3 regions of the Arthrobacter sp. 08Y14 genome follow, and region 1 is predicted to be linked to each of the others. Evidence: riboswitches for the same ligand, from Rfam matches in the RefSeq annotation. Region 1 holds a riboswitch; each other region holds the start of a gene.
What was found. Region 1 has a riboswitch for S-adenosylmethionine ahead of CXR03_RS06470 (LLM class flavin-dependent oxidoreductase). Riboswitches for the same ligand answer to the same signal wherever they lie in the genome.
Positions count from the first base shown of each region.

Region 2: linked by a shared signal. The riboswitch ahead of CXR03_RS15030 (bifunctional o-acetylhomoserine/o-acetylserine sulfhydrylase) and the one ahead of CXR03_RS06470 (LLM class flavin-dependent oxidoreductase) in region 1 are both predicted to bind S-adenosylmethionine.
Region 3: linked by a shared signal. The riboswitch ahead of CXR03_RS03010 (hypothetical protein) and the one ahead of CXR03_RS06470 (LLM class flavin-dependent oxidoreductase) in region 1 are both predicted to bind S-adenosylmethionine.

Region 1 covers NZ_PJIX01000001.1:1,337,046-1,344,348, reverse strand. Annotated here, with positions in the region: gene CXR03_RS06475 (alpha/beta fold hydrolase) at 1-205, opposite strand, end outside; gene CXR03_RS06470 (LLM class flavin-dependent oxidoreductase) at 332-1,753, opposite strand; SAM riboswitch class IV at 1,789-1,903, opposite strand; gene CXR03_RS06465 (hypothetical protein) at 1,861-2,895, shown strand; gene CXR03_RS06460 (ABC transporter ATP-binding protein) at 3,126-3,947, shown strand; gene CXR03_RS06455 (aliphatic sulfonate ABC transporter substrate-binding protein) at 4,056-5,117, shown strand; gene CXR03_RS06450 (ABC transporter permease) at 5,183-5,941, shown strand; gene acs (acetate--CoA ligase) at 5,974-7,303, shown strand, end outside.
Region 2 covers NZ_PJIX01000003.1:582,289-589,591, reverse strand. Annotated here, with positions in the region: gene CXR03_RS15050 (alpha/beta hydrolase) at 1-202, opposite strand, end outside; gene CXR03_RS15045 (SGNH/GDSL hydrolase family protein) at 391-1,167, shown strand; gene CXR03_RS15040 (SRPBCC domain-containing protein) at 1,211-1,642, opposite strand; gene CXR03_RS15035 (homoserine O-acetyltransferase) at 1,699-2,778, opposite strand; gene CXR03_RS15030 (bifunctional o-acetylhomoserine/o-acetylserine sulfhydrylase) at 2,868-4,184, opposite strand; SAM riboswitch class IV at 4,256-4,371, opposite strand; gene CXR03_RS15025 (VOC family protein) at 4,540-5,199, shown strand; gene CXR03_RS15020 (hypothetical protein) at 5,773-6,750, shown strand; gene CXR03_RS15015 (glycoside hydrolase family 2 protein) at 6,756-7,303, opposite strand, start outside.
Region 3 covers NZ_PJIX01000001.1:640,932-648,234, forward strand. Annotated here, with positions in the region: gene CXR03_RS02990 (SGNH/GDSL hydrolase family protein) at 1-548, shown strand, start outside; gene CXR03_RS02995 (ATP-dependent DNA ligase) at 566-1,645, opposite strand; gene CXR03_RS03000 (alpha/beta hydrolase) at 1,668-2,219, opposite strand; gene CXR03_RS03005 (LLM class flavin-dependent oxidoreductase) at 2,293-3,318, shown strand; SAM riboswitch class IV at 3,377-3,514, shown strand; gene CXR03_RS03010 (hypothetical protein) at 3,530-3,913, shown strand; gene CXR03_RS03015 (tyrosine-protein phosphatase) at 3,870-4,595, opposite strand; gene CXR03_RS03020 (3-hydroxyacyl-CoA dehydrogenase family protein) at 4,605-5,453, opposite strand; gene CXR03_RS03025 (enoyl-CoA hydratase/isomerase family protein) at 5,453-6,208, opposite strand; gene CXR03_RS03030 (acetyl-CoA C-acyltransferase) at 6,209-7,303, opposite strand, start outside.

The DNA of each region.
Region 1 (7,303 bases):
TTTCACCCAGTCCGCGGCGGTCATACGTGTAGACGGTGTGGTTTTCGGAGAGCAGCTGCGCCAGGGCCCGGGTACTGGAACTGTTGCGGTCAGCTGTCAGCGGATCCACGATCACCAGGGGCGGACCGCCGCCCTGCCGGGACCAGGCGATGCGGGTGCCGTCGGCGGAAAGGGCCATGCCGGTGGCGCTGGGTGAGGGTTCCATAGCGGACTCCTGCTCGCTAAAGGGGTTCACTGCGCGGACCCTTCAAACGTAAGGAGGCAGTCGGTCCCCGGTCAATGGCCCCGCCCGGAACCCGCCCCGCAAACCTCCGGCCGGACGGCGGAACCCTCAGCGTGCCGGAGTCCCTGCCGGCTGCAGACGGAAGGACGCGCCGCGGTGGTTTTCGGGCAGCTTGTCACCGGCACCGAAGAGCTTGTGGCGCAGCGTCCCCGGGGTATATTCCGTCCGGTAGGCACCGCGCTTCTGCAGCTCCGGCACCACAAACTCCACCACGTCCTCGAAGGTACCCGGGGTAATGGCGTAGGCCAGGTTGAAGCCGTCCACATCGGTCTCTTCCACCCACCGGATGAGCTCCTCGGCGACGTCGGACCCCGAGCCCACCAGCCGCGGACCCAGCCCGCCGATCCCCGCGGATTCGGCGATGTCGCGCACCGTCCAGGGTTCGCCGTCGTCCTTCGCTTTTTGGAAGTTGTCCGAGGCAGACTGGATCGCATTGGACTGCACATTGCCCAGCGGCTCGTCCAGGTTGTAGGTGGACAGGTCCACGCCGAGCCAGCCGGACATCAGGGCCAGGGCGCCCTCGTCGCTGGCGTACCGCTGGTAGTCCAAATGCTTGGCTTCGGCTTCCTCTGATGTTGCCGCGGTGATGATGGTCAGCAGCGTGTAGATCCGGATGGAGTGGCGGTCCCGGCCGGCAGCTTCGGCGGCATCACGAATCCGGGTGACCGTGGCCCTGAGCTTTTCCTTCGTGGGCGCGCCCACGAAGACGGCCTCGGCATTGCCGGCCGCAAAGGCAATGCCCCGCGGCGAGGCGCCGGCCTGGAAGATCACCGGAGTGCGCTGCGGTGACGGCTCACTGATATGGATGCCGGGAACCTTGAAGTACTTGCCCTCATGGTTGATGTCATGCACCTTCGCCGGGTCGGTGAAGATGCCGCTGTCCTTGTCCCGGACGACGGCGTCATCCTCCCAGGAGCCTTCCAGCAGCTTGTAGATCACCTCGAGGTATTCATCCGCGTGGTTGTAGCGCTCGTCGTGCTCAAGCTGGTCTTCGGCACCCATGTTGCGGGCCGCCGAGGGCAGGTAGCCGGTGACCACGTTCCAGCCAACCCGGCCGTTGGTGAGGTGGTCCAGGGTGGAGAGGCGCCGCGCAAAGGGGTAGGGGTGTTCATAGGCTGTTCCCGCGGTGATGCCGAAGCTGAGGTTCTCGGTGACCAGTGCCATGGCGGAGACCAAAAGCAGCGGGTCATTCACCGGCACCTGGGTGCCCTGCCGCAGTGTGGCCTCGTTGGAGTTTCCATACACGTCATAGGTGCCCAGGACGTCTGCGATAAAGATGCCGTCAAACAATCCGCGCTCGCAGGTTTGGGCCAGGTTGGCCCAATAGCGGAGGTCCGTGTAGTTCGCGGACTGGTCCTGCGGATGGCGCCACAGTCCCGGAGACTGATGGCCCACGCAGTTCATGTCAAAGGCGTTGAACCGGATCTGCCGCCGGCTGTTCTGATGTGTTGAGGAAGATGATTCGGACACAGGGAAATCCTTCGGGACGGGACGCACCCGCTGGGGCGCCGTACTTGCCGTTCGCGGACGCGACACGGCCGGATCCTCATCTGGGGCACCCCGCTACGGAAAGAGGGTTGCCGCCCAACCAGCCAGAGCTTTTCGTTGGGACTCATGATCCTTCGCCACCAGTATTTGCATACCCGGACGGGCAGGGGAAATACATGACACTGTGTGAACCGCAGCCGTTAACCTGCGGTCATGAATCCGCCGGCCTGCCTGCTGCACTTGTCCACAAGCGGCAATTTCTCTTTCCCCCGCCCCCGTGCAGCGCTACGGTCACCCCCATGAAGAATCACGTCGGCTGGATAGTGCCCTTGGCAGGAATTGCGGTGGTTTGGTTCTTTGGTCCGCTTGTCCTGAATGCCGTGGCCGCTTCCGCGTTGGGCGTCATCCCCAAGGGCCTCATAGTGCTGGCCCTATTCGCCGGATGCATATTCCTGGGCATTTATCTGCTGATAAAGGTCATTCAGAACGGGCACCGAACATTCCGCGCCCACCGCCGCTCCGGAGGTCATCTCAATAAAGCCGAGAGGGCTCAGGCCGATTTACAGCGGACGTATGACGAAGCGTGGTCCGCGGCACGGGTTCTGACGGACGGGCTTCGCCGGGGGCAGGCCCCTCCAACCCAAGAGGTGTGGGGAGTTGTGCTGGAACCGGGGGAATCGGTTCACCTTTTCATAAACGCCGATTATGCGCGTTTTTACGGCCTCAACGGAACTTATGTTCACACGTCCGGATTCTTCTGGGGCCGGCCTTCCTTTGTCCTTGCAGGTGTTGGGCTGACGGCTCTCGCCAATCGTTCCCGGCGGCGTGCAGCCCAGGCGGTATCGCTTCAACAATGGCGGGAAAAACAACACACGCAAATGTTCCTGACAGACCGCAAGATTATTGCCCAGGTGAACGGAAGATGGCTCAGCTTTCCCTATTCGCAGATTTCCGCCTGCTACCCGGAACCTGAAAACTGCAGTCTGGTACTGGAGTTCTATTCTTATGAGCCCCTCCTGATCGGCGGGCCCGAAGCACCGCTGGCCATCGCGTATCTGGTCTGGGCCCTGTACGGCGAACACGGACTGGCGGCGCATCCGGCGCTGCAGAGCCTGCGCTCCTGACGGGGCGTCGAAATATTACGCGGGGGACTTGCCGGTTTCCGCAATCGCGCGTTTAGTTGCTCTTGACCATCCCGAGCGGCTGAGAGACCTGGATCAGTGAAGCCGCAGCAACCCTGGTTGCCGTACCTCCTCCTTGAGGGACGGCGATAGCGAGGACAACACCGCAGGAGGCCTCCCGGCCCAAGGCGTTATCCGTAGGGTGCTACTGCCAGGACCGATGGAGAGTTAACATGACCGCTCTGGCTTCACAGTCCCCTGCCGCGCCGCCCCAAACGCGCGCCGCCGGCTCCGCCCTTCCCGTTTCCTTTTCCTCCCTTGGCCGCGCTTTCGGCTCGGGCGGTGAAACCCACCAGGTGCTGCGGGACATCACCTTTGACGTACATGCCGGCGAAGTCCTGGCCATCCTGGGCTCCAGCGGCTGCGGAAAGTCCACGCTCCTGCGGGCCGCAGCCGGCCTGGACGCTCCAACCACCGGGGAAGTCCGGATCAACGGAACACCCGTCCGCGGCATTGATGACCGATGCGCCGTCGCGTTCCAGGAACCGCGGCTGCTGCCCTGGCAAACCCTGCAGGCCAACATCGCCATGGGCCTGCCCAAGGGCATCAGCGCCAAGAACGGCAAGGCCAAGGTGGCCGAACTGCTGGAGCTGGTGGAACTGGCCGCATTCGCCAAACACCGTCCCCGGGCAGTTTCCGGCGGCATGGCGCAGCGCGCCTCTCTTGCCCGGGCCCTGGCCCGCACGCCCGGCGTGCTCCTGCTGGATGAACCGTTCGGTGCACTGGATGCCCTGACCCGGCTGAAGATGCAGGACCTGCTGCTCTCGGTTCACCGGGCCACCCCCACCACGGTGCTGCTGGTAACCCACGACGTGGATGAAGCCCTCCAGCTGGCAGACCGCATCATCGTCCTGGGCAGGGAGCCCGGTGTTGCCGGAGCCACCATTACGGACACCATCACCGTGCCCGGCCCGCGCCCGCGGAACCGCGCCTCGGCCGAGCTGGCCCGAATGCGCGGCGAGCTCCTGGCCCGCCTCGGCGTCGACCGCCACTAAAACTCCTCCCCGGCGTCACCCCTTTAAGGGCCGCTACCCCCGCCGTTCTGCGCCCATTTTGCGCATGAACCGCGATGCCTCGCAGCCAACTCATCAGAAAGAATTCCCATGAACAGCCGTTCCCTCAATTCCCCCTCAGCTTCCCGCACCGCGCTCAAGGCCCTGGCCGCAGCCGCCGCCGCAGCTTCCCTGCTGCTCACCGGTTGCGTGGCAGGCGAGGATTCAGATGCCGCCGCCGACGCGGGCGCAGCCGACGGCGGAACCCTCACCCTCGACTTCGCCACCTACAACCCGCTCAGCCTGATCATCAAGGACCAGGGCTGGCTGGAATCCGCTCTGGCCGACGACGGCGTCACGGTGGAGTGGGTGCAGTCGGCCGGCTCCAACAAGGCCAATGAGAACCTGCGCTCCGGGGCGGTCGACGTCGGTTCCACCGCAGGCTCCGCAGCACTGCTGCACCGCGCCAACGGATCCCCGATCAAGGCCATCGACATTTTCTCCCAGCCGGAATGGGCGGCCCTGGCGGTGGGCGCCGACTCGGACATCACCTCCGTGGCGGACCTCAAAGGCAAGTCCGTAGCGGCCACCAAGGGCACCGACCCCTACTTCTTCCTGGTCCAGGCCCTGGACGAAGCCGGACTGAGCCTGGATGACGTCACCGTGGAACAACTGCAGCACGCGGACGGCCGGAGCGCCCTGGAAAACGGATCTGTGGATGCCTGGGCAGGGCTGGATCCGATCATGGCGGGTGCCGAACAAAACGGTGCCCGGTTGATCCACCGCAACCTGGACTTCAACACCTACGGCATCCTTGCCGCCAACGAATCCTTCCTGAAAGACGATCCGGAACTGGCCCAGGCGGTGGTCAACGCATATGAGAAGGCCCGCGCGTGGGCTGCCGAAAACCCGGAGGAAACGGCGCAGATCCTGGCCGATGTTGCCGGCCTGGACCTGGCAGTGGCCCAGACCGTGGTGCTGGAACGCAGCAACCTCGACGTGGACCCGGCCCCGGGTGAGGCCCAGCGCAGCGTGCTCGAGAAAATCGGTCCCACGCTGGTGGAAACCGGGGACGTCTCGAGCCAGGACGCCGTGGACAAGGCACTGGACGGCCTGTTTGATGACTCCTTCGTGAAGTCCGCTGATCCCGAGTCCATTTCGGATGCACAGTGAGCTCGGTCCTGAAGACGCCGGCATCCGCGAGCGCCGGTGCCGGGAATCCAGCGCCGGCCGGCACCATCCTGACCAGCCGCTGGACCCGCGCGGGACTGGGCCTGGTGGTTCCCGTCCTGGTACTGGCCGCCTGGCAGATCAGCACAGCCGCCGGAATCTTCAGTCCGGTCCAGCTCCCCTCGCCGTCAGCCGTCTACACTGCCGCAGCTGACCTGATCGGCCGCGGCCAGCTGGGCAACCACGTAGCCATCTCCACCCAGCGGGTGCTCATCGGTTTCGCTGCCGGCGGGCTGCTGGGCCTGGCACTGGGCGCCGTGCTGGGGCTGTCCCGCCTGGCCGACATCCTGCTGGGTCCGATGATCGGCGCACTGCGTGCCGTGCCGTCGCTGGCCTGGGTGCCCCTGCTGATCCTGTGGCTGAAGATCGGCGAGGACTCCAAAATCACGCTGATCGCTATCGGCGCCTTCTTCCCGGTGTTCACCACCGTGTCACTGGCCCTGCGCCACGTGGACCGGAACCTGGTGGAGGCCGCCCGCGCCTTCGGACTCAACGGGCTGAAACTCCTGACCACGGTGCAGCTGCCCGCCGTCGTTCCGGCAGTGTTCTCCGGGCTGCGCCTGGCGCTGGCGCAGTCCTGGCTGTTCCTCGTGGCCGCGGAGCTCATCGCCTCTTCCATGGGGCTGGGCTTCCTGCTGACCGATTCGCAAAACAACGGGCGCACCGACCGGCTGCTGCTGGCCATCATCCTGCTGGCGGTGATCGGCAAGATTACCGACGCCCTGCTGGGGCTGGCCGAAAAGAAGGCGGTGGCCAAATGGGCCTGAGCACCACACTGCAGGAAACGCTCGAAGAATCAATGCAGGCCCGGCAGGGCACGGCGGCGGACCCGCAAACCGAACCCGGGCGCATCGCCTTCTGGGAGGCGGCAGCCCGCCGGCTGCAGTGGGAGCAGCCCTGGCACACGGCGCACACGTTTACCCCGCCGCAGCGGCTCAGCGGACCGGAGACCCCGGAGCCCGAGGCCGAGGCCGAGTACAGCGTCCCTGCCATCGAATGGTTTGCCGGGGGAACCCTGAACGTGGCGGTGAACTGCGTGGACCGCCATGTTGCCGCCGGCCGCGGCCACAAGGTGGCCCTGCACTTTGAGGGCGAACCCGGAGACCGGCGCACCGTCACCTACGCGGATCTGCAGCGCGAGGTCTGCCGCGCCGCCAACGCGCTGCTGAACCTGGGCATCGGCAAAGGTGACCGCGTGGTCATCTATCTGCCGGTCATCGTGGAAACCATCGTCATCACGCTGGCCTGCGCCCGGATCGGCGCTGTCCATTCCCTGGTATTCGGCGGCTTTTCCGCCGAGGCCCTGAAGTTCCGGGTTGAGGACACCGGTGCCAAGCTGCTGGTCACCACCGACGGCCAGTTCCGCCGCGGCGCCGCCGTGCCGGTGAAGGACAATGCCGATGCAGCCGTGTCCGGGGCCAACGCCGTCGAGCACGTTCTGGTGGTCCGCCGCACCGGCTGCGACATCGCCTGGACCGAAGGCCGCGACCTCTGGTGGCACGAGACCGTGGACACCGCCTCCGACGTCCACGAACCCGAGGCGTTCGATGCCGAAACACCGTTGTTCATCATGTACACGTCCGGAACCACCGGTCGCCCCAAGGGCCTCGTGCACACCATGGGCGGTTACCTGACCCAGGCGTCCTGGAGCTATGAGTTCCTTTTCGCCAACCCGGACGAACGTGCACGGGAAGCGGACGTCCACTGGTGCACCGCGGATCTGGCCTGGGTCACCGCGCACACCTACGAGATCTACGGACCGCTCTCCAACGGCGTCACCCAGGTGATCTTCGAGGGCACCCCGAACACCCCGCATCCCGGACGGCATTTCGAGATCATCGAGCGCTACAAGGTGACCAGTTACTACACCGCTCCCACCTTGGTCCGGTCGCTGATGGGCTGGTTCCCCGACGGTGTCCCGGACACCTGGGATTTGTCCTCCATCCGCCTGCTCGGCACCGTGGGCGAGGCCGTGAATCCCGAGGCGTGGCGGTGGATGCGCGGGCAGCTCGGCCGCGGCGAAGTTCCCGTGATCGACACCTGGTGGCAGTCCGAAACCGGCGCCACCATCCTCTCCCCGCGTCCCACCGACACCGGTTTCAAGCCCGGCTGTGCCTCCCGCGCCCTGC
Region 2 (7,303 bases), on a different contig from region 1:
ACCAGGTGTAGCCGGGGCCAAGGGCCTGCGGTGCGCGGACCGAGGCGATGGTGAACTTTGAGGGCAGGTAATCCGCCAGTCCCATCAGGTCTTCCTCGTTGGCGAGGTAACCGTGGAAGAGGACCAGCAGCGGCGTACCGGGCCGCTCGGCTTCCGGCTTGGACCAAAGGACAGTGGGATTCCAGGGAGCAGTTTTAGGCATGATAATCATTCTGGCACGGCCTGTTCGCGAACCTACGGTCGCGTAGCCAGCCCCCTCCTTGGCAGGATGAACTGGTGACTTCTCCTTCGATCCCCGAAATTTCGTCCACGCCGGCAGCCGGAACGTCCGCCCCTGCCCCGGAACCCGCTGCAGGCGGGGAATCCGCGGTTCATCCCTGGACCCGTTATGTGGCCATCGGTGACTCCTTTACCGAGGGAATCGGCGACCCCAATCCCCAGAGCCCCGGCGGGCACCGCGGCTGGGCGGACCGGGTGGCCGAGGAACTGGCACGCACCCGCGACGGCTTCGCCTACGCCAACCTGGCCATTCGGGGGCGGCTGCTGAACAAGATCATAGAGGAACAGCTGGAGCCGGCGATCGAACTACATCCGGATTTGATCACCATTTGCGCCGGCGGAAATGACGTCATCCGCCCCGGCGGCGACCCCGACAAGCTGGCCGAGAAGATGGATGCTGCAGTGGGCCGGCTCGTCTCCAGCGGCGCCACGGTGGTGCTCTTCACCGGGCCGGATCTTGGTGCCACGCCGGTGATCGGCAGTGTTCGCGGCCGCGTGGCCGTCTACAACGAGAACCTCCGGACCGTTGCCGCCAGGCACGACGCCGTGATCGCTGACATGTGGGCACTGCGCCAGCTGAGCAACCGGGAGATGTGGGCGCCGGACCGGCTGCATTTTTCACCGCTGGGCCATCACACGATCGCGGCGATGGTGCTGGAAACTCTCGCCGTTCCGCACACGCTGGAGCCCCTGGAGCCCAAGCCCATGCCGGTGAAGAACTGGCGTACGGCCCGCACCGAGGACCTGACCTGGGCCCGTGAGTACTTCATGCCGTGGGTGGTCCGGCGCGTGCGCCACCAGTCCTCCGGCGACGGCATTTCCGCCAAGCGCCCCGACGCCGGACCCATGTTTGGCGGTCCCGGCATGCCTCCGGGTTCGGCCGACTAAGCGGACGCCCGACGGGCCAGGCACTTTGGGCGAGCCGGCTCATTCAGCCCGCCAAGCCCCTTTCGGCCAGCGAAATCAGGTTCGCCAAATGGTCGGCCCATTCCTCGGTGTGGGTGCGGGCCACGTCGGCGCCCCCTGCCAGAGTGCCCAAACCGCTTTCGGTGACAACGACGTCGGTGTAGTCCGTTTCCGGGTCCGGTCCCGGTGATGCGGCCAGCTGTATGCTCACCACCGTGTGCGCATTCCAGTCGGGCATTCTCCAGCGGAAGGACAGCAGCCGGTCCCGCGCCACCGCCAACACGGTGCCCGAAGCGCGCTGCTCGCCGTCATCGGCCGCCCGTTCCGCCAGCGGCGACCCGGGGCTGGCCGTGAACTCCATTTCCGGCCACCACGCCGCACGGTTGTCCACCAGCGTGTGCCAGAGCTGCGCCGGGGAACACTGTGCCTGCGCCGCCACGCGAATCGAATCACCCATGGGGTTGTTTCTTCCACGTTCAGGCGGCCTTCGCAAGGGTAGGCACCCCGCCGCCGCTAGGGCGCTCCGAAGAACCGGTCCCGCAGCGGAACGCCGATCTGTTCAACGTCGGTGAGGAACCCGTCGTGGCCGATCGGCGCACTGATCATGTGCACACCGGTCTTCCGGGGCAGAGCCGCTGCCAGTTCGTAGGAGTGCTGCGGAAGGTAGAGCCGGTCCGAATCCACGGCGGCTATGAAGAATTCGGCACCGGCGTTGGCCAGCGCCTGGCGCACCGATCCGCGGCCGCGGGCCACATCGTGGCTCATCAGGGCCTCGGTCAGCAGCAGGTAGCTGTTGGCGTCGAACCGGTCTGCGAGCTTCCGCGCCTGATGGTCCAGGTAGCTCTCCACCGCATAACGCCCGCGTGCCGCCGGCAGCGCGGACCCCAGCGGGTCCTCCTGCAGCTGCGCTCCGTTGCCAAAGCGGTACTCCAACTCAGCTTCGGAGCGGTAGGTAATGTGGGCGATCCGGCGGGCGAGGCCAAGACCGGCAACGGGAGCCCTGCCGTTGTAATAGTCGCCGCCGTTGAAATCCGGATCCAGGCGGATGGCTTCCAGCTGCGCCTGGCCAAAGGCAATTTGCTCCGCGGAACTGGCAGCGGTGCACGCAATGACGGCGCAGCGCTGCACTCGGCCGGGCTCGGTGGCGGCCCATTCCAGGGCACGGGCGCCGCCCAGGGAACCGCCGAGCACGGTGTGCCAGACGCGGATTCCCAGCTGGTCGGCCAGGCGCGCCTCGGCGCGAACGGAGTCCCGGATCGTGACAAAGGGAAACCGCGACCCCCAGGGGAGCCCCTGCGGATCCGGCGACGATGGTCCGGAGGATCCGTAGCAGCCGCCGAGCATGTTGATGCAGACGACAAAGTACCGGTCAGTGTCCACCGTCTTGCCCGGACCCACCAGTGCGTCCCACCAGCCGTCCTCGCCGCTGCTGCCCCTGGCCACATGGGTGCTGCCGGTGAGGGCGTGGGCCACCAGCACGGCATTGTTTGCATCCGCGTTGAGGGTCCCCCACGTCTCGTAGGCAAGGGAAACGTCCGGCAGGTAGCCTCCTGTTTCCAGATGCAGGCTGCCGATGCGCGCATGCCGCAGCACCCCGTCCCCGGCGGGGGCGGAGTGCTGCGGTACGGTACCGCCGGCGGTTCCGGCAGCGTTTGAGGTAGAAGGAAGTGTCACGCTGCCCGCTACGCTCCCTTGGCTGCCCGGAACCCGGCGTCGAGGTCCGCAATAATGTCGTCAATGTGCTCAATGCCTACGGACAGCCGGACCAGCCCGGGGCTGACTCCCGCTGCCAGCTGCGCCTCGGCCCCCAGCTGGCTGTGGGTGGTCGACGCCGGATGAATGACCAGGGAGCGCACGTCGCCCACGTTCGCCACATGGGAGTGCAGGTCCAGGGCATCCACGAACCGCTTGCCGGCGTCGATGCCGCCGTTGATCTCGAAGGAGACAATGGCGCCCGTTCCGCGCGGCCCGTAATGGCGTCCGCGCTCGAACCACGGGCTGGATTCCAGGCCCGCATAGGCGACGGAGACGACGTCGTCGTGCCCTTCCAGCCAGTTGGCCACCGCGACGGCGTTGCTCACGTGCCGCTCCATGCGCAGGCTCAGGGTTTCCAGGCCCTGGGCAATGAGGAACGCGTTGAACGGGGACACGGAGGAGCCAAGATCGCGGAGCAGCTGGACCCGCGCCTTGAGGATGTAGGCGAGGTTGGCACCCAGAATGCCGCTGGCACCCAGGTCACGGGCATAGACGAGCCCGTTGTAGCTCTCATCCGGGGTGTTGAAGCCGGGGAATTTCTCCGGATCGGCACCGAAGTCAAAGTTGCCCGAATCCACGATGACGCCCGCAATGGCGGTACCGTGCCCGCCGAGGTACTTGGTGGCCGAGTGCACCACAATGTCCGCGCCCCACTCGATGGGCCGGATCAGGTACGGGGTGGAGAGCGTGTTGTCCACGATCAGGGGAATGCCGGCCTCATGCGCCACCGCACTGATGCCCTCGATGTCCAGCACGTCCTGGCGGGGGTTGGAGACCACCTCGCCGAAGAAGGCCTTGGTGTTGGGCTGCACCGCCGCCCGCCACTGCTCCAGATTGTCCGGATCGGCCACGAACGTTGTGGTGATGCCGAACTTCTTCAGCGTGTGCTTGAACAGGTTGTACGTTCCGCCGTAAAGGCTGGGGCTGGCAACGATGTGGTCCCCGGCTTCGGCCACGTTGAGGATGGCGAAGGTTTCCGCGGCCTGCCCGGAGGCGAGCAGCAGTGCCCCGATCCCGCCTTCAAGGGAAGCGATCCGGTTTTCCACCGCTTCCTGGGTGGGGTTGCCGATGCGGGTGTAGATGGGGGCAAGCTCAGCCAAGGCGAACCGGTTGGCTGCTGCTTCCGCACTGGGAAAGACAAAGGACGATGTCTGGTAAATAGGCAGGGCGCGGGCGCCGGTAACGGCGTCGGGCTCCTGGCCGGCATGGATGGAACGGGTTTCAAAGGACCAGTTTTCTGACACTGCTTAGCTCCCATAACCTAAGGGCCGCACAGAGACTTCCGGCCGGAACAAGGTAACCGGCAGCCACGTGGGACCCGCGCTTGCCCTGCATCCGTTGAGGCAGGGCCAGGTCTTCACCCGGGGCACCCCACCGCGGTTGGAGGGTTGCCGGCCAGCAAGCCGGGGCTATCTGCTGGCACTCATGACCTATCCCCTATGAAAACGGATAAGTCCGGCGCCTGCAAGGAGTGTGACGGATCATTTCCCGGGCGTCGGCGGCACGGATGGGCGCGTACCTTTTCCCGGCGGCTGCGGGGAAAGCGTCTTCGGCGCCTTAGGTGGCCCTAAGTCGAGACGCGGGTCACAACGTGCCATTATGGGCCGCATGCGCTTGGACCATGTATCTTATGCCAGTGAATCCGACGGTCTTTTGGCCACGACAGAGAGGATCGCAGACGCTCTGGGAGCGGACTTCGTCAAGGGCGGCGTCCATCCGCGTTTTGGTACGCGGAACATGATCCTTCCCCTGGCCAACCATCAGTACGTCGAGGTGGTGGAAGCCCTCAACCACCCGGCCTCGGACAAGGCTCCCTTCGGCCAGGCAGTGCGCCAGCGCTCGGAGTGCGGCGGCGGCTGGATGGGCTGGTGCGTGGCTGTGGATGACCTCACCCCCTTTGAAGAACGGCTTGGACGGCTCTCCGTTCCGGGTAACCGGAAGTTCCCCGACGGCCAGGAACTGACCTGGCGGCAGATCGGCATCAACGGCCTGATCGCCGACCCCCAGGTGCCGTACATGCTGCGCTGGGATGACGGAACCGAGGAACTGCACCCCTCGGCTGCCCTGCCCGGCATGCCCGGTGCCGTGAAGCTGGACTCGCTGACCATTGCCGGCTCCGCTGACCGTGTGGCGCAGTGGCTGGGCACCCCGGCCGAGGAACCGCTGGAGAACGTGGGCGTCACGTGGATTTCCCCCAAGGGAACTCCCGGCATCATGTCCGTCACGTTCAACACGGCCAAGGGCCTCGTCGAGATCTAGTTCTGCTGCCGCTTTGGGGGATCCGCGCACCTTTCTGGGCGGGCCGGACCCCTGATCCGCTGCCGCTTTGGGCATCCGCGCACCTTTCGGGAAATCGCTGCCGGTCCGCACCGGCAGCAGAATCCCAATCCGGATGCGCCTGCCCAAAGTGGTCGCCTTTCCCGCCGGCGGCGGAACCAGTTGGGTAAATGCTGCCGCTGTGGGCATCCGCGCACCTTTCGGGCGGGCTGGACCCTGAACCGCTGCCGCTTTGGGCATCCGCGCACTTTCTGGGCGAGCCGGACCCCTGAGCCGCTGCCGCTTTGGGCATCCGCGCACCTTTTGGGCGGGCCGGACCCTGAATCGCTGCCGCTGTGGGCATCCGCGCACCTTTTGGGCGGGCCGGACCCCTGAACCGCTGCCGTTTTGGGCATCCGCGCACCTTTCGGGAAATCACTGCCGGTCCGCACCGGCAGCAAATTCCCAATCCGGATGCGCCTGCCCAAAGTGGCGGTCTTCCCTCAGGCGGGGTTTTTATCCACAGACCGCTCCCGGTCCATCTAGTGAAGCAAGCCCAGGATTCACGCTTGTCTCATGGATCCGGAGTTTCTTTATGCAGCCGACGCCGATCGCGACGGCTCCGGCAGACGTTCCCTGGCCCGGAGATGTCAGGCGGGCGAGCTGGTCCGGGTGCGGGCAGGGGTCTACATCGAAGCCGCCCAGTGGCAGAAGATGCCGCAGTGGGACCGGGACCGTGCCTCGATTACCGCTGCCGTGGATCAGGCACAGGCACCTCGGATCCTGATCCAGCAGTCGGCCGCCGTCATCTGGGGTTTACCGGTCATCGGCAGAACCTCTGAAATCCTGCTGCTGGCACCGGGCACTTCGCATGGAAGGCGCCGCGGCAGTCTCCGCTGGACACCTCGGAGATTACTCGAACCGACCACGACAAGGGACGGCCTTACCCTCACCTCACGTGCTCAAACAGTCCTCGACATGGCCGCTCGGCTGCGCTTCGAGCGTGCTGTTCCCGCCATGGACCACGTTCTGCGTCCGGATGCGGCACGCAGCCTTCCCGCTTTGGAGAAGGATGCCCTGCTGATCCTTTGCGAAAACCTTCCGGACGAGGTCAAACGCACCAGGGCGAGAAGCGTAATCTCCTTCGCGGACAGCCGTTCCGAATCCCCCGGCGAGTCCTATTCCCGTGCCGTTTTGCACCTGTACGGATTTCCGCCGCCGGAGCTCCAATATGAGTTCCGGTCTGCCGGCGGACAATTCATTGGAAGAACCGACTTTTTCTGGAAGGACTACGCGCTGGTCGGCGAGTTCGACGGAGCGGTGAAATACGGAACCGCGGCATCAAGCCAAAGCCCCGGCGCCAACCGACAGGTTGGCACGGCTTCCCGGGAAGCCCTCATCCTCGAGAAGCGGCGGGAAGATGCAATTCGGGCGACCGGCGTTGGGTTTGTCCGCTGGTCCTGGGCCGACCTCATCAAACCCCGGAACGATCCGGACGGGCTGGTGAGCATGTTGCTTCGAGCCGGGCTGCCCAGGCAACGCCGCCGCCGCTGAAACGGTCAGGAGGCCCCCGCCGCGCGGGCCAGCCCGGCATTGGTCTCCCGCACCGTGTCGGCATCGATCTTCACCACGCGCCGGTCATAGCTGAGCAGCCCGTTCACTTCGTCCTCCACATCGGTCAGCTGCGTGTACACGGTCGCAGCCAGGCCCTGAGCCACCGCCGGCTCAATCTGCTGCCGGTGCAGCTTAATCCATGCCCGCCGCAGGGCCTCCGGCGTCTTGAATTTCCGGTAGCCGAACTCCTTCTCATTGAATGTGTGGCCCGGAACGCGCAGGCTGTAGCCGCCGTACTCGGACAGGACGACGGCGCGCCCGTCCCGCAGCCAGCCCTTCCGGAGCACAAACGGAACAAAGTACACGTGCACGCTCTTTAGGTCTCCCCCGCCTTGGTCATGCCAGCCGCTGGCATGGTCGATGCTGCGGGTCGGATCCAGCGAGCCCAGCAGGTCGGTGACGGCGTTCGCGTCAAACTGGCCCCAGCCTTCGTTAAACGGAACCCACACTGCCAGCGAGGTGCTGTTACGCAGCAGGTTCACGGTGTCACGCA
Region 3 (7,303 bases), 700 kb from region 1:
CAGCCAACCTGCTGAACCGGCAGACCGATCTGGTCACGGTCACCATTAGCGGCAATGACGTGCAGTTCGGCTCAGTGGTGGCTGCCTGCGCCGGACCCGTGCTGCCGGAAACCTGCGCCCCCGCAGTGGCGGCGGCACAGGCGTACGCGGAGACCGCCGTCGTTGCCCAGCTGCAGGCCAGCTTTGCGCAGATCCGCCAGGCGGCACCGCGGGCGGAACTGGTGGTGGCCGGTTATCCGCACCTGTTCGAGGCCGCTGCGCCGGGAATCCTCAGCGTAGAGGCGCAGAACCTGTTCAACGCCGGAACAGACGCGCTCAACGCCGTCGTTGCCGGTCAGGTGGGCGACGGCACCTTCGTGGACGTGACCGAAGCCTTCGCCGGCCACGGCATCGGTTCACCGGACCCCTGGATCCTTGCGGACGGCCCCTTTGCCCTGCATCCCACGGCCACCGGATACAGCGAGGGCTACTTCGCCGCCATTACCGCCGCAGTGGACGTGGAGCGGCTGGCCCAGGGAGGCAAGGGGCACTGTCGCGGACGCGGCTGACTGAGCGGCAGGCTGAACTACGTCCCGGCCGGCGCGGTCAGCACTTCCGCCAGGTCAAACTTCACCGGCTCCTCCAACTGGCTGTAGGTGCACGAGTCCGGGGAGCGGTCCGGCCGCCAGCGCAGAAACTGGGCGGTGTGCCGGAACCGCTCCCCCTCCATGTGGTCATATTTGACCTCCACCACGCGCTCGGGCCGCAGCGGCACAAAGGACAGGTCCTTGCCGCCGCTCCAGCGGCTGCCCTCGGAGTTGCGGGGCGTGCGCGTTCCGGCGTCCTGTTTGTCGGCGGTCCACGGGTGGTCTGCCGAATCCGACACCAGCGGCTGCAGTTCAGCAAACAGTTCACGCCGGCGGGCCATGCTGAACGCGCCGGCCACCCCCACGTTGGTGAGTTCGCCGTCGTCGTTGTAGAGGCCGAGCAGGAGCGAGCCAACGGCGTCCGGCCCGGATTTGTGCACCCGGAAGCCGGCCAGCACGCAGTCAGCGGTCCGCTCGTGCTTGTACTTCGCCATGGTGCGCTTGCCCGGCTGGTAGGGATCCGTCAGGGGTTTGGCCACGATGCCGTCCAGGCCGGCACCCTCGAACTCGCTGAACCAGCGCTGCGCGGTGCCTGGATCGGTGGTGCGACTGGTCAGATAAACGGGTGCGGCGGCGTGGGCAAGCGCGGCTTCCAGTGCGCTTCGGCGCTCCGCGTACGGCCGGTCCAGGAAACCGGTGTCATCCAGCGCCAGCAGGTCAAAGGCAACAAAAGCCGCCGGTGTTTGTTCGGCCAGCAGTTTCACCCTGCTGGCCGCCGGATGGATGCGCTGCTGCAGGACTTCAAAGTCCAGCCGCTTCCCGGAACCGTTGATCAGGATAATTTCGCCGTCCACCACGCAGCGCTGCGGAAGGTTGGCCTTGAGCGCGTCCACCAGTTCCGGAAAGTACCGGGTCATCGGCTTTTCGTTGCGGCTGCCGATTTCCAGCTCATCACCGTCCCGGAAAATGATGGAGCGGAAACCGTCCCACTTGGGCTCGTAGGAGTAGTCCCCCTCGGGCAGTGCAGTCACGGCTTTGGCCAGCATGGGGGCTACGGGCGGCATTACCGGAAGTTTCATGGACCCCATTCTTACCCGGTTTTCAGCCGAGGGGAATGGAAACGCCCAGCCCTGCGGCAAACGCGGTCAGCAGGTCCCGGCCCTGCTGCCAGTTCCCGATGCCGCTTTCATCATTGATGTGGGTCAGTGCTCCGGCGTCGATCACGGGGACACCCCAGGCCTGGGCCAGCAGCCGTGCTCCGGGGAGGGTGCAGTAGGGATCGTTTTCGCTGGCAACCATCAGTCCGGGCACCGGAAGCGGCTCCAACCGCGGGTCCCGGAAAGATCCGGCAGTGTCCGGGAAGGCCGGCTCGGCCGGATCCGGCGGGGCTACCAGCAGCACGCCCCGGGCGCGTTTCGGGTTGCGCAGCAGCCATTCGGCGGAGGCCAGGCAGCCCAGGCTGTGGGCCACGAGGATGGTGTCACCGCCGCGGGAGCCGGCGGCGTCGTCGAGCGCGTCCATCCAGTTCTCCAGGTTCGGGTCATCCCACGACGACGGCGAAATCCGGGACACGTCCGCGGCACCGTCCTGCCACCGGCTTTGCCAGTGCTCATCATTGGAACCGCCGATCCCCGGGACCATGGTCAGGTGCATGCTGTTCGCCTCTCATCCTGTGGTGCCGGGGAGCCGGCAGCCGGGAATATCTGCTCGGAAACCGGTGCTGTCAATGAACATGAAGAAGATCGGTTTCCTGTCCTTTGGACATTACCGCGACGTGCAGGGTTCCTTTGTCCGCACCGCCCGTGACGCCCTGCTGCAGACCGTTGAAACGGCGGTGGCAGCCGAGGAAGTTGGCATTGACGGAGCCTTCCTTCGGGTCCACCACTTCGCCCCGCAGTTCGCTGCGCCGTTCCCCCTGCTGTCCGCCATGGCCGCACGGACTCACCGGCTTGAACTGGGCACGGCGGTGATCGATATGCGCTACGAAAATCCGCTGTACATGGCCGAAGAAGCGGCGGCCACGGATCTGATCAGCGGCGGCAGGCTTCAGCTGGGCCTGAGCCGAGGTTCACCCGAGCCCGCGCTGCGCGGCTATGAGGCATTTGGCTACGTTCCCACCGGGGACAGCACCGATGCGGATGAGGCCCGCAAGCACACACTGGTGTTCCGGGCGGCGATTGCCGGCGCAGGCCTGGCGAACGCGGATCCGATGATGACCGGCAGTTCCGACGCGCTGGCCATCGATCCGCAGTCCCCCGGCCTCGCAGAACGGATCTGGTGGGGTTCCGGAACCCGGGCGACGGCCAAGTGGACCGGCGAACAGGGCATGAACCTGATGAGCTCCACCCTGCTGACGGAGGATACCGGAGTTCCCTTCGATGAGCTCCAGGCCGAGCAGATTGCGGTGTTCCGCAAGGCCTGGGCCGATGCGGGACATGAGGGGACTGCGCGGGTGTCCGTCAGCCGCAGCGTCATTCCGCTGGTGACCGACACCGACCGCCGGTATTTTGGGCTGCGCGCCCAAGCCGAGGGACGCGACCAGGTGGGGCGGCTCGACGGCGGTCTGGCCCGGTTCGGCAAGAGCTACATTGGCGAACCTGATGTCATTGCCGCCCAGCTTGCCGCGGACGCCGCGGTTCAGGCTGCGGACACGCTTCTGGTGACGGTGCCCAACCAGCTGGGCGTGGACTACAACGTGCAGCTGCTGGAGAACATCGTGAAGCATGTCGCGCCGGCGGCCGGCTGGCGCTGATGCCTCCGGCACGGCGGCGGTTCCCGGCTGTCACCGGCATGCGCTATGGTGGTGTCAGCTTCACGAGAGGTGGCCAACGCCCGGAGGAATCCGGGTCCGTAAAAGCTCCGACTGGCCTCACACCAACCCCATTGTTCGGCGGGTGGTTCGGATGACGAAGCGGCCCGCGGCCAACCGGTGCGGGCAAGGACAAACCGTAAAGGAACACACTGTGAGTATCTCCAGTGGCGCCCGCTGCATCAGCTACACCCCCGGCCACAACGTCCACCTCATTCACGGCAAGCGCCTGGCTGTTTACGATGACTGGGTGGATGCCCAGGCCTACGTCGATCTCGATCTGGACCTGATCCAGTTGGTCGTGGACGGCGAGCAGCAGCTGATGTGGTTCCACGACCTGCCTTCCCTGTCGCAGGCGCTGGCCCATTCCAACGGCCAGGTACAGTGGTGCGCACGCTATTCGTCGCTGCTGGTGCCCGGAGGCTTTGACAGCCCCGCACGGCGCTCTTTTTTCTACTTGGCGACGCCGGAAAGGGTCCATCCCTGTAAACAGCTCAACGCAAACGACTCCGAAGACGCCCAAGCTCAGCGGGGCTAAGCCCAGCTGAGCGCAGGTACTGTTCCGCGTCCAGCCCGTCCAGGGCGCGGAGCAGTTCCCGCCGTCCGTCGGCCACCCGCGCGTCTTCCTGCTCGGAGGTCAGCGGCTTTTCCCTCGGATGCACCTGCGTGGCGTGGAAGGCATTAATGCCGCGGACCGCCTCCTCATAGTCGTCGGCAATGGCCTCCGGTGATGCCCCGGCCAGCTGGAGCAGCAGCATGGCGACGAGCCCGGTGCGGTCCCGGCCGGCGGAGCAGTGGATCACCACCGCGCCGTCGTCGGCGTCTGCCAGGGCCTGAACGACGGCGGCGATCTTCTCCGGCCAGCGGCGCAGGTTCTCCCGGTACCACTTGGGCGAGTCCATGTACGGGCCGCACAAAGCGGTGAAGTCGGGATCGTTCGCTTCCTGGGTGGGCCGGGTCAGGAACGTGATGCCTGCGGCGGCGTCGGGGCTCACTTCCGGGTCGGTGTCCCGGCGGCCCTGCTCCACGTCGTTGCGGAGGTCGATGACGGTGCGGACGCCGGCGTCGCGGGCCTGCGCCCAGCCCCGCCCGGTGAGCCATTCGGACCGGCCCATCCGGAAGATCCGGCCGGGTGCCACGGAGCCGCCGCCGGCAACCGGGATGCCGCCCAGGTCACGGGCATTCGCCGCGCCTTCCCACTCCACATCCCGGTTGCCCATCACGCCCTTCTAGGACCAGTCGAAGAAGCCCTTGCCGGACTTCCGGCCGAGCTCGCCGCGCGCCACCTTGTCGCGGAGGATCTGCGGCGGTTCAAACCGCGGACCAAGGGTTTCGGCAAGATACTCGGCAATGCCCAGGCGCACGTCCAGACCCACAATGTCGGTGGTCCGCAGCGGACCTGTGGGGTGCTTGTAGCCCAGGACCATGGCGGCATCGATATCCTCTGCCGTGGCCACGCCCTCCTCCACCATGCGCATGGCTTCCAACGCGATGGCCACTCCCAGCCGGGAGCTGGCAAAGCCGGGGGCATCGTTCACGACGACGGGCGTCTTGCCGAGGTCCTGGGCCCAGGCGGCGGCGGCTTCGGCCAGCTCCCCGGAGGTCTGTTTGCCCAGCACCACCTCGATCAGGGTGGAGGCGGGCACCGGGTTGAAAAAGTGCAGCCCGCAAAACCGCTCCGGGCGCTGCAGCTTTTCCGCCAGGCCGGAGACGGACAGTGAAGACGTGTTGGACGCCAGCCAAGCCTCGGATCCCAGCTGCTCCTCGACCGCAACCAGGGCTGCTGCCTTCAGTCCGAAATCCTCCGGCACTGCCTCCACCACCAACCCGGCACCGGAGAACGCCGCATAGTTCGTGGAAACGGACAGCCGCGCGGTCAGGTCGGCCAGGCTTTCGGAAACGGTGCCGCGCTCGACGCTCTTGGCCAATGCGCCGGCGACGCGGTCATAAGCGGCGGAGGCGGCGTCGTCGTCGCGCTCCACCACCACTACTGTTGCTCCGGCCGTGCAGAAAGCGTGGGCAATGCCCGCGCCCATCCGTCCGCCGCCGAGCACTCCTACCGTCGAGGGAACTGCCATTACTTTTTCTTCCTCTCAAGGAATGCTGACATGCGGTCAAACTTGGCCTGCGATTCAAACAGAATCCCCTGCGCCAAATTGTCGATGGCGGGGTGGGCGTCCGCCGGGGCTGCGAACACGGTTTTGGTGAGCCGGACGGCCAGCGGGTCCTGGCGGGCGATCCGGTCCGCCAGCGCGTGCGCGGTGGCCAGCAGGTCTTCCGGTTCGGCGAGCTCGGTGACCAGGTGCGCGGCCAGCGCTTCCTCGGCGTTCAGCACCCGTCCGGCCAGCAGGATCTCCTTGGCCAGCGGTTCGCCCACCAGTTCCTTCAGGCGCCAGCTGGCGCCGGCGGCTGCCAGGATCCCCAGCGAGGTTTCCGGATTGCCGATCTTGACGCGGGGTGTTCCAATCCGGAAGTCCGCCGCGAAGGCCAGCTCCGCCCCGCCGCCCAGGGCGTAGCCGTCCAATGCCGCAATGACGGGCATCGGCAGTTTGGCGATCCGGGCAAACACGGTGGAGTTGATGCCTCGCAGGGCGTCGTCGCGGCGGCGTTCGCGCAGCTGGGCAATGTCCGCGCCGGAGGCAAACACCCCGTTGCTTCCAGCAAGGATGAGGGTCCGGGGGTTCTCTTCCAAGTCCGCGCAGAGCAAGTGCAGCTCTTCGACCATGGCGGCGTCGATGGCGTTGCGGACCTCGGGCCGATTGAGGACGGCGGTGACGCGCCCGTTCCCCTCGGTGATCTGCAGGGTGGTGAAGGAGCTGTAGTCGGCGCCCATTTAGACGGCCTCAATCAGCATGGCGGTGCCTTGCCCGACGCCCACGCACATGGTGGCGATGCCGCGGGAAGCACCCTCGCGTTCCATCCGGTTCAACAGCGTGATGGCAATCCGGGAGCCGGAGGAACCCAGCGGGTGCCCCAGGGCGATGGCGCCGCCGTCGTTGTTGACGATGTCCTCGTTCACACCGAGCCGGCGGATGCAGGCCAGGGACTGGGTGGCGAAGGCTTCGTTCAGTTCAAAGGCGCCGACGTCGGCAAGTTTCACGCCACTGCGGGCGAGCACTTTCTGCGTGGCCGGGACGGGGCCGATGCCCATGATTTCCGGCGGCACTCCGGCGGACGCGCCGTCCACAATTCGGGCCCGGGCGGTGAGCCCGTACTCGCGGATAGCACGCTCGGAGGCGACGATGATGGCTGAGGCGCCGTCGTTCAGCGTGCTGGAGTTGCCGGCGGTAACAATGCCGCCGGGCCGGACCACGGGACGCAGCTTGGCGAGCACCTCGGCGGTGGTTCCCTCGCGCGGGCCCTCATCGGTATCCACCACGGTGTCGCCCTTGCGGCCGCGGATGGTGACCGGAACGATTTCGTCCTTGAAGTGTCCGGCGGCAATAGCTGCCAGCGCGTTCTCGTGCGATCGGACGGCAAACGCGTCGGCGTCCTCGCGGGAGATGCCGTCCACTGCGGCCAGTTCCTCCGCTGTTTCCGGCATGGAGTACGTCATCTTGCCGTCACGGGAGAGTTCTCCGGAGGTAAAGCGCTCATTCACGAAGCGCCAGCCGATGGAGGTATCGAAGGTTTCACCGGGCTTGGCGAAGGCCTTGGTGGGCTTTTCGGTGACCCAGGGCGCGCGGCTCATGGATTCGGTGCCGCCGGCAATGACAATGTCCGCGGCTCCCGCCTTGATCATGTGCGAGGCCATGATGATGGCGGACAGTCCGGAGGCGCAGAGCCGGTTCACGGTGATGCCGGGAACGTCGCTGGGGAACCCGGCGAGCAGGGCGGCGAGGCGGGCAACGTTGCGGTTCTCTTCACCGGCACCGTTAGCGTTGCCGAGGATGACTTCGTCGACGACGGCGGGGTCCAGTCCCTCGCG